Regions from separate parts of the Mesorhizobium sp. CO1-1-7 genome, predicted to be linked through region 1. Evidence: predicted binding sites of a transcription regulator. Region 1 holds the regulator's gene; each other region holds the start of a gene.
The links. The regulator LexA, encoded in region 1, represses DNA repair genes until DNA is damaged. The targets are predictions, from matches to a motif close to TGTTCNNNNTGTGTTCNG.
Positions count from the first base shown of each region.

Region 2: the regulator LexA is predicted to act here: its motif matches at 1,885-1,902, upstream of LB516_RS12215 (2'-5' RNA ligase family protein).
Region 3: the regulator LexA is predicted to act here: its motif matches at 1,702-1,719, upstream of LB516_RS25160 (DNA recombination protein RmuC).

Region 1 covers NZ_JAIUHA010000003.1:35,525-38,799, forward strand. The annotation lists gene LB516_RS06775 (ABC transporter substrate-binding protein) at 1-55, opposite strand, end outside; gene LB516_RS06780 (GntR family transcriptional regulator) at 205-978, shown strand; gene lexA (transcriptional repressor LexA) at 1,389-2,132, shown strand; gene LB516_RS06790 (ComEC/Rec2 family competence protein) at 2,126-3,275, opposite strand, start outside.
Region 2 covers NZ_JAIUHA010000005.1:107,199-110,473, reverse strand. The annotation lists gene LB516_RS12225 (substrate-binding domain-containing protein) at 1-236, opposite strand, end outside; gene LB516_RS12220 (fumarylacetoacetate hydrolase family protein) at 532-1,689, opposite strand; gene LB516_RS12215 (2'-5' RNA ligase family protein) at 1,948-2,550, shown strand; gene LB516_RS12210 (nuclear transport factor 2 family protein) at 2,676-3,029, shown strand; gene LB516_RS12205 (SRPBCC family protein) at 3,123-3,275, opposite strand, start outside.
Region 3 covers NZ_JAIUHA010000012.1:152,590-155,864, reverse strand. The annotation lists gene LB516_RS25175 (GNAT family N-acetyltransferase) at 1-163, opposite strand, end outside; gene fmt (methionyl-tRNA formyltransferase) at 160-1,113, opposite strand; gene def (peptide deformylase) at 1,118-1,648, opposite strand; gene LB516_RS25160 (DNA recombination protein RmuC) at 1,752-3,008, shown strand; gene LB516_RS25155 (GFA family protein) at 3,012-3,275, opposite strand, start outside.

The DNA.
Region 1 (3,275 bases):
TCAATGCGCCCGCCAGGGCCAAACCCGACAACCAAGCGGATTTCGACTTCAACATCATTTCCTCCCAGATTTGATCAGGGCCGCTCGGAAACGCGGCTACTACGGCGATCATGGTCAGTCCGCCGGTCTGTGTCAAACATTATATATAATTGTTGCTAGGACCCGGTATCATATATACTTTCGCCAGACGACGGATTGATCACGATGCTGGATGAAACAAGTTCCACAAAAACGGAAGCCGCCTATCAGCTGTTGCGGCGCGACATCCTGACCACGCGCCTCATGCCGGGCGCCCCGCTCAAACTGAGTGCGCTGCGCGGCACCTATGGCGTCGGCTGGACACCGTTGCGCGAAGCCCTGTCGCGGCTCGAGGCCGAACGCCTGGTCACCGCGATCAGCAATCGTGGTTTTGCCGTGGCTCCGGTGTCGCGGGCCGAGCTGGAGGATCTGGCACGCGCCAGGATGGTGGTCGAGATACCCCTGTTCCTCGAATCGATGGAAAAAGGCGGCAGGGAGTGGGAGGATGCCGTGGTCACCGCCCACTACCGGCTCTCGCGTTGCAAGACGGCGGTCGACGATCCCTCGGACGCGGCCGTCGACAGATGGGACGAGAACCACGAGGCTTTCCATGCGGCGCTGCTGAGCGCCGCCACATGCGACTGGCTGTTGCGGTTCCGCTCGACGATCTCGGATCAGCTGCGCCGGCATCATCGCTTTCTTGGTCTGGCGCCGACACTGCGGGCCGCGGCCGGCCTCAAGGATGGCTATGAAGAGGCAATCGAAGCGCTACGCGAAGCGATTGCGATCGAACACCATACCGCGATCATGGAAGCGGCGCTCGACCGTGACGTCGAGCGGGCCAAGGCGCTGATGACGGCGCATATCGGCTACACACTGCACGTCTATGTCCACAGCGAAGACAGCGGCGCTACCAGATACGCCGCTCGCGCCGGCAGCTTGAAGGCGGGTTCGGGATAACTTCAGCGCTTCCGCGACGCCTATTCGAACGCGCTGGCCGGAGTGCGCCGAACGCCCCGATCCATGGCCGCCCGAAGCTACCAATCGTTGGCATTTTGGTTTCGTTTCGTTCCGCGAATAATGGCTCCGCGAATTATACGTCCCTCCGAGGAGAAGCCTTCCAACTAACTGATGCCAAAGCCTCGTCGGCGGATGGGCCACAGGCCATTAACCAAAACGATTTCAATGCGCCTGCCGACGGCGGAAAGGACTGGTTGCCGCCCGCCGTCGCGGGCAAAAAACTTCAGACCCCTTAACAAATTCATTAAACTTTAAACGGTTGCAGAACACAACTGGAACAGATAGTGTTTGTTCTGGGTTTGTTTTTTCGATTCTGGTTCAACCTTTCGTTCAATGTCTTGGGGGCCGCCATGCTGACACGCAAGCAACATGAACTGCTGATGTTCATCCACGAACGGCTCAAGGAAAGCGGGATACCGCCTTCCTTCGACGAGATGAAGGAAGCACTCGATCTTGCCTCCAAGTCGGGGATCCATCGCCTGATCACGGCCCTGGAGGAGCGCGGCTTCATTCGCCGGCTACCCAATCGGGCGCGCGCGCTGGAAGTGCTGCGGCTGCCGGACTCGATCGCGCCGGGCCTCAATGCGGCAAAGAAGTTCTCGCCAAGCGTCATCCAAGGCAGCCTTGGCCAAGGCAGTCTCGGACGCCAGATCAGGCCGGCCGCTGCGCCTTCGCGCCTGCCCGCGGCCGGCAACGACGACGACGCGGTTTCAGCCGTGTCCATCCCGGTCATGGGCCGTATCGCCGCCGGTGTGCCGATCGATGCCATCCAGCATCAGACGCATTCGATCTCGGTGCCGCCGGACATGATCATGGGCGGCGAGCACTATGCGTTGGAGGTCAAGGGCGACTCGATGATCGAGGCTGGTATCTTCGATGGAGACACGGTCATTATCCGCAATGCCGACACGGCAAGCCCGGGCGAAATTATCGTGGCACTGGTCGACGAAGAGGAAGCGACACTGAAGCGGTTCCGCCGCAAAGGCGCTTCGATCGCGCTCGAGGCCGCCAATCCAGCCTACGAAACGCGCATTTTCGGGCCGGACAGGGTCAAGGTACAAGGCAAGCTGGTCGGGTTGATCAGGCGCTACTGAACCGGCTTGTCATCGGGCTTGTCGGGTTTTTTGTACGGCGGCAGCCCCCTCGCCTCGCGTGAGAATTTTCGCTGTTCGTGCCAGGGCCGGTATGGTCCGTCGACGGCGAATGCGATCGCGGCCCGGGTCGTGGCCGACTGGGGATTGAAGAAGACGGCAGCGGTTCCCTTGCGGGCGAGCTGCCGTTTGGTGACGACGAGAACCAGTGGATTGTGGCAGGCGTCATAGGCGGTTGCGTCATTGACGATGATCAGGTCGGCGAAAGCGCAGGCTTTCCAGGTGGTCTTGCGGTCCTCGACATAGGCAATGATCGCGCCGGAAGGGTGCCTGGCAAGGCACAGGCCTTCGCGGCAGTAGAAGGGCGATCCCGGCGGCAGGTCGGTGGGACTGGCAACATCGAATTGCCTGTCTGTCGTGTCGAACATTTCCGGTTTGACGATTGTTTCGGAGATCAGGGCGCGCTTCCAGTTGTCGGTTGCGAATTCGTTCGGACGTTCCCGGTTGACGGCCAGTTCGCCATTGCCGATCGGCAGCGCGACCAGCCGCGCATCTTCCGAGATCAGCACATCGGGCGCGCGTGTGTGCGACACAGTCAACAGGCCGGCGAGCGCGAATGGCAGCGCCGCGAGCCGCAGCCATGTCGTCGCCATCGTCGCGATAACCAGCGCGACGGTGACCAGCAGCACGGATTGCTGCGAAATCAGCCCGACTCCATCGACCGGAGAGCGCTCCGATATCCACGCAGACACGGCGATCATTGCTGTCAGGCCCTTGCCCATGAGGTAGAGAGCCGGCCAATCCAATCCGAATGGCATCAACAGCGCGCTGGCGACGGCCAGGAACATCACGACCGATACGATAGGCATCACGGCCAGATTGGCGAACAGGCTGAGCGGCGATACCCGCTGGAAATGCCAGATGGCAAACAGTGCCGTGGCGCTGCCGGCGATAATGGACGTCATGGCCAGTCCACCTGTCGCCAGCAGGAATTTTCGCGTCAGGAACCCGGGCAGCGATCGCTTTGGCGGCGGTGGCCGCGTCTTTCCCGCACGGTGATCGGCCCAGCCGGCATAAGCGCCAACCAGGGCCGCGGTCGCGGCGAACGACATCTGAAAGCTCGGGCCGACGACCTCGTGAGGCGAG
Region 2 (3,275 bases), on a different contig from region 1:
AGGGCGGCACGGACCGCCTCCTGCTGCGAGGCGACGTCGCCATTGTGGAACGACGTGTTGACGGTGTTGCCGGTGTCCTTGGCCCATTGCTTGGCGCCGGCGAGGAAGTAGGTCCAGACCGGGTCGGCCGGCCCGCCATGTGAAATCCAGTAGAACGTCTTGGCCTGCGCGGCTGCCGGAATGACCGTCAGCGCGATCAGCAGGCCGTAGAGCACAAGTCTTAGTCTCGTCAGCATTTGATTTCCTCCCGGTTGAAGATGATCCGTCCCTTGTTCCGGCTTCAGCCGGATTGCGTCTTTTTGCCAGCGCCGCTCGGATGCCTAAGAGCATTCCCTTTTTCGACGAATGGCAAGCCTCCATCTGCAGATGTAGTTGGCGCCTGACGCGGCGCCATCAGCGACCCCATCAGATCGCATCAGTCGGGATGATTTTTCCCGGGCAGTCGGATGATTGTCGCCGAGAGCTCAGCCGGGCGGACTATCCCGATCACGTCTGGGCGGTCTCTGAGGGCGAAAGCCCCCAAAGAGCCGCTTAGAGCAGGCCGGCCTTGGCCAGGTCGCGCATCAAATGGCTGGCGCCGTAGGTCCAGTGCGGGCAATCGGGCGACAGCCGCACGCGGTTGACCAGCGCGCCGAATTTTTCCGACGAGATGGTGACGATGTCGCCGACCTTGTGCGTGAACCCCTTGCCCTTTTCGCCGCGATCCTTCGACGGCACGAACATGGTGCCGAGATAGAGCGCCAGCCCGTCCGGATACTGGTGATGCGGGCCCATGGCCGCGGCAACCAGCTCCTCCGGCGAGCGGCTGATCTCGGCCATCGAGCTTGCCCCCTCCAGCGAAAACCCGTCCTCGCCCTCGACCTTCAGGCGCACGACGGCCTGCTTCACGTCGGCGGTGGAGAACGTGTCGTCGAACAGCCGGATGAAGGGGCCAAGCGAGGCCGAGGCGTTGTTGTCCTTGGCCTTGCCGAGCAGCAGCGCCGAACGCCCCTCGACGTCGCGCAGATTGACGTCGTTGCCGATGGTGGCGCCGACGATCCTGCCGCTCGAGGCGGCGATCATGGCGATCTCCGGCTCCGGATTGTTCCAGGTCGAAACCGGATGCAGGCCGACATCGGCGCCGAAGCCGACCGAGGCCATCGGCTGGCACTTGGTGAAGATCTCGGCATCGGGGCCGATGCCCACTTCCAGATATTGCGACCAGGCGCCGCGCGAAATCAGCTTGGCCTTGATCTCCATCGCCTCTGGCGAACCGGGCTTGAGCTTCGAAAGATCATGGCCGATCAGACCCGCAATGTCGGCGCGGATGGCGTCGGCCTTATCAGCCGAGCCACGCGCCTGTTCCTCGATCACCCGTTCGAGCAGGCTGACGACGAAGGTGACGCCGGAAGCCTTGATCGCCTGCAGGTCGACCGGCGACAGCAGAAAGGGTTTTGCCCGGTCGCGCGTGGCTTCGAAACTGTTGGACGCGATATCGTCGAGTGAACCGATCGGCTTGCCCGTGGCCGAGCGCACATGGCCGGCCGGGTCGGCCAATTCGCAGACGTCACGCACGGTGGGCGCCGCGCTGGATGTGATGTCGAAGACGGTGCCGTCGCGCACCGTGACGACCAGGGGGTGCGAGGCATCGCCGCTCCTGGCGCGGCCGACAAACAAGCCTTCAGCGGGCAGATGTGTCGGGTTGGTCATGAGTTGGGTTCCTCGTTGAATCGAAAATGCTGGCCCGGTCGGCGCGGCACTTTCGCCGGATTCCATTCAAAGGTCTATCCCATCCAAGCAGTCGAGCGGTGGCCGCGAATATGCCGACTGGGTCATCCACGATGTCCGGATGTCAAGGACATCACCGGGCTTAGGGTCCGGTTACTCCAACTTGACTCAGAGAATTGTTCGTGTTTTGTTCTGGGCGCCAGAACAGAACGGAGGCGTTCCTTGGCGAGCGTATAGGTAATGTACCAAGGCGAACTAGATTTCGGAATTCCAGAACCGCCAAGGCGGCCCAAAAAGCCCGATCGTGTCTTCTTCGGCGTGTTTCTGCAGGCAGGGGATTATTTTCGGTTTGCTGATTGTCAAAGCCGGCTATGCGACAAATGTGGCATAGCCGGCTCACCGCTGATACCGGAGCGTTTTCATGTCAGCCAGCAGCATGTCGGGGACTACAAGCGGCTGCGGTCGAAGATCATCTTTGCGGCCACCCGATCGGGGCAGCGCGTCAAGATGCCTGCTTTTGAGATCACCTTTCGCCACGCCAGGAGCTTTCCTGGCCGCCCGGCGACAACAGGCCGACCGGCCAAGCATCCCTTCGTGCTTGTGGCCGATGACGGACCGGTTTGTGAACTGAGCGGGAATCTCGGCGCCGAAATGCTGCGTGAAGGCCTGAAGGCGTCAGACGGGTTCGTCCCTCATATGACCCTTGCCTATGACCAGAAACTTATCCCACAACTGCCGATCGAGCCGATCAGCTTCGTGGCGCGGGAGTTCATTCTCGTGCACAGCCTGCGCGGGCTGACGCAATATGACTTTCTGGAACGTTGGCCGCTGATTGCGATGTAACGAAGGACGCGCTGGTTCGCGCGACACCCCATCCTGACAGGGTCATGTCAGCTATCGACCTGTCCGCGATGGCAGGTCCGCAAGCGGTTCCCTACTTGCAATGCGTCTGAACAGGAGGAACAAAAATGACCGTCACGGAAATCGCCAAGGAGTTCACCGAACTTCTCAAGCAGGGCAACAACGAAGGTGCTGCCGAAAAATACAATGCGGACGATATCATCAGCTACGAAGCGATGGAGGGACCGATGGCCGTCAGTCACGGCAAGGAGGCCCTCAGGCAGAAAAGCCAGTGGTGGCAAGAGAACCACGAAGTGCATGGCGGCTCGGTCGAGGGCCCTTATGTCAACGGCGATCAATTCGCGGTGCGCTTCACCTTTGACATAACGCCCAAGGCCACCGGCGAGCGTGTCACCATGGATGAGGTTGGCCTGTACACGGTCAAGAACGGCAAGATCACCGAAGAGCGCTTTTACTACTGAGGCCGGAAATCGGTCTTCCCAGCTTTGCTCTCTTTGCGGCAAGGTTGAAAATTTGCACGGCGGCCAGAGCGATCCTCTGGCCGCTGGGAGCGTTCAAATCGTCTTCACATACTGCGCAAGTTGATCGGCCACCGTGCCCCAGCCGTCGAAGAAACCCATCTCTTCATGGTTGTCGCGGGTGGCTTGGTCACGGTGAATGGCTGTGGCGGTATAGCGCGTACCCTGGCCATCCTGATGGAGCGAAAT
Region 3 (3,275 bases), on a different contig from region 1:
CCTGGCCGTCCTCTTCCGCCACCAGTTCGACGACGGCGTCACCGCCGGTCACCAACGCGTCGACCAGTCCGGCCTCCGTCTGCTGGCCGAAAGCGTGTTCCTCGACGAGGCGGATGGCCTCGCGGTCCCGCGGCGTCGCCGCGCGTATCGACATCATGCTCATGAGAATTTCAGTCCTTTTTCGATCTTGGCTCCGCGCAGGAATTCCGACGCGGCGGCGGGCTTTCCGCCCGCACGTTGAACTTCGACCAGCCTGACCGCGCCTTTTCCGCAGGCGACTGTCAGCCGGTCATCGAGAATTCCTCCCGACTCGCCCAAATCTTCCGAAGGCGACACGCCTTCGGATAGCGTCGAGCGAAGCAGTTTCAGCCGTTCCATACGGCCGCCAATTTCAATCTCGGACCAGGCGCCGGGAAACGGCGACAGGCCACGAATGTGATTGTGAACCTCGGCCGCGGGCCGTGTCCACTCCACGCGCGTCTCAGATTTATCGATTTTCTTGGCGTAAGTCACCCCTTCGGCCGCCTGCGCGGTAAATGCCAGGGTGTTCTGTTCCAGCCGCGCCAACGCTTCCACCATCAGGGCAGCGCCGACACTCATCAACCGATCATGCAGATCGCCGGCTGTCATATCGGGGCCGATGGCGCATTTTTCAACCAGTCCCACCGGGCCGGTATCCAGCCCCGCCTCCATGCGCATCACCATCATGCCGGTCTCGGTATCTCCAGCCATGATGGCGCGCTGGATCGGCGCGGCGCCACGCCAGCGCGGCAAAAGCGATGCGTGGCCGTTGACGCAGCCAAGCCGGGGTGCGTCAAGAATTGCCTTGGGCAACAGCAATCCATAGGCGACGACCACGGCGATATCGCCGCCGAGGTCGGCAAAAGCGGCCTGCTCGGCCTCGCTTTTCAACGATGCCGGCGTTCGCGCCTCGATGCCAAGCCGCCCGGCCTCGCGCTGCACAGGTGACGGCGTCAGTTCCAACCCGCGCCGGCCGGCGGCGCGCGGTGGCTGCGTGTAGACGGCTGAAATCTCGTGGCCAGCCTCGGCGATGGCGCGCAGCGTCGGCACCGAAAACTCCGGCGTGCCCATGAAGATGACGCGAAGGGGCATTGCCCTATCCCACCAGCTTGCCTGGCGCCTTGTCCCTGGCGAGCTTCTTGAACTTCTTCACCACCATGTCGCGCTTCAGCTTCGAGATGTGGTCGATGAACAGCACGCCGTTGAGGTGGTCGATTTCGTGCTGCAGGCAGGTTGCCATCAGCCCCTCGGCCTCGATCTCCTGCAGCTTGCCGTCACGGTCCAGATATTTGACCCTCACCGAAGCCGGGCGCTCGACCTCGGCATAGTAATCAGGGATCGACAGACAGCCTTCCTCGTAGACGGACCGCGCGTCGGCGCTTTCGAGAATTTCCGGGTTGATGAAGACGTGTGGCGCCGGGGTTTCGTCTTCCTTGGCGAGATCGATCACCAGCATGCGCAGAGGCTCGCCGACCTGGATTGCCGCCAACCCGATGCCGGGTGCGTCATACATAGTTGCCAGCATATCGTCGGCCAGTTTGCGTACCGGCGCGTCGACGCGCTCCACCGGCTTGGAGACCTGGCGCAGGATGGGATCGGGAAGAATGATAAGCGGCTTGATCGGCATGGCGTTTCACCTAAGACCTCAATAGAAAGGCGTCAACCGGTGCGCCTGCGCCTCGTTCACGTTTTGATCTGTGCCAGACCGCCGAATCGGCTATGCTGTCCACATGAATGATCTGAGCACCATCCTTTCGGAGCCCGCCGCACGGCTCGGCGCCTCGACTATCACGCTCGGCCACGTCTTGGCCGTCGCCACATTGCTGTTTCTCGGCTTGTTCGTGGCGCTCGTCATCGCGCTGTGGCGCTCGGCCAAGGCGCGCGCGGTCGCCGCAGCGGAAGCCGCCGACCATGCCCGCGACGCCGAGGCGCGGATGGCCGGCATTCTGCAATCCCAGGCCGAGATGCAGGGCCGCATGGGCGCCATCGCCGAAGTGTTCGGCGCCCGCCAAGCCGAATTGACGCAGTCGATCGGCCAGCGGCTCGACGCCATGACCGGCCGCATCGGCCAGACCATGACCGAGCAGACCAAGTCCACGCATGAGAGCCTGGCGAAACTGCAGGAGCGGCTGGCGGTCATCGACACCGCGCAAGGCAACATCCAGTCGCTGGCCGGCCAGGTCGTGCAGCTGCAGGCGATCCTCTCCAACAAGCAGACGCGCGGCGCCTTCGGCCAGTCGCGCATGGAGGCGATCGTCGCCGACGGCCTGCCGCACGGCGCCTACGAATTCCAGGCGACGCTGTCGAACGGCAGCCGGCCGGACTGCCTGGTGAAAATGCCGAACGGCGCGCCGTCGCTTGCCATCGATGCCAAATTTCCCCTGGAAGCGTGGAATGCCATCCGGGCCGCCGATAACGCCGACCTGCAGAAGGTCGCGGCCCAGGCCTTCCGCCGCGATATCGAGGTCCATGTCCGCGACATTTCGGAAAAATACCTGCTGCAGGGCGAAACGCAGGACACCGCCTTCATGTTCGTGCCGTCGGAATCGGTGTTCGCCGAAATCCACGAGAATTTCGAAGCGGTTGTCCAGAAGGCGCACCGTGCCCGCGTCATCATCGTCTCGCCTTCGCTCTTGATGCTGTCGATCCAGGTCATCCAGGCGATCCTCAAGGATGCGCGCATGCGCGAGCAGGCGCATCTGATCCAGGGCGAAGTCATCAGGCTGATGGAAGACGTCCAGCGTGTCGACGAGCGGGTGCGCAAATTGCAGGGCCATTTCGGCCAGTCGGCCAAGGACATCGAAGACATACTCGTCTCGACCTCGAAAGTGACCAAGCGTGGCCAGAAGATCGAGGCGCTGGAATTCGGAGAAGGCGAGCCCGACGCCCCGCGCGGCGGCGCCCCTGCCAAGGTGGAGGCCGCACCGCGCGCTGCCGATTCAAAGACCGGGCAGCTGAGATTGAGGGTCGTCGAAGGCGACGACTGAACGCTACTGCTCTTCGATCGTCGTCATACCCTCGAATTCCGGAAGCCAGTGCAGCGCCGACCGGTGCCATTTCTGGTGTCTCGGGACCAGGTTCTGGCGCTGCCGCGAGGTCCCGACCCTGATCCCATAGACCTTCGGACCGTCGCCGACCGATGTCGCATAGAGATGCGAGCCGCAGTCGGCACAAAAAGCCTGCGTTCGCTTGGCGCCGCTCGCCACGGTCTTGATGTAGATCTTCGGTTCGCCGCTGGTGATCCGGTAGTGATC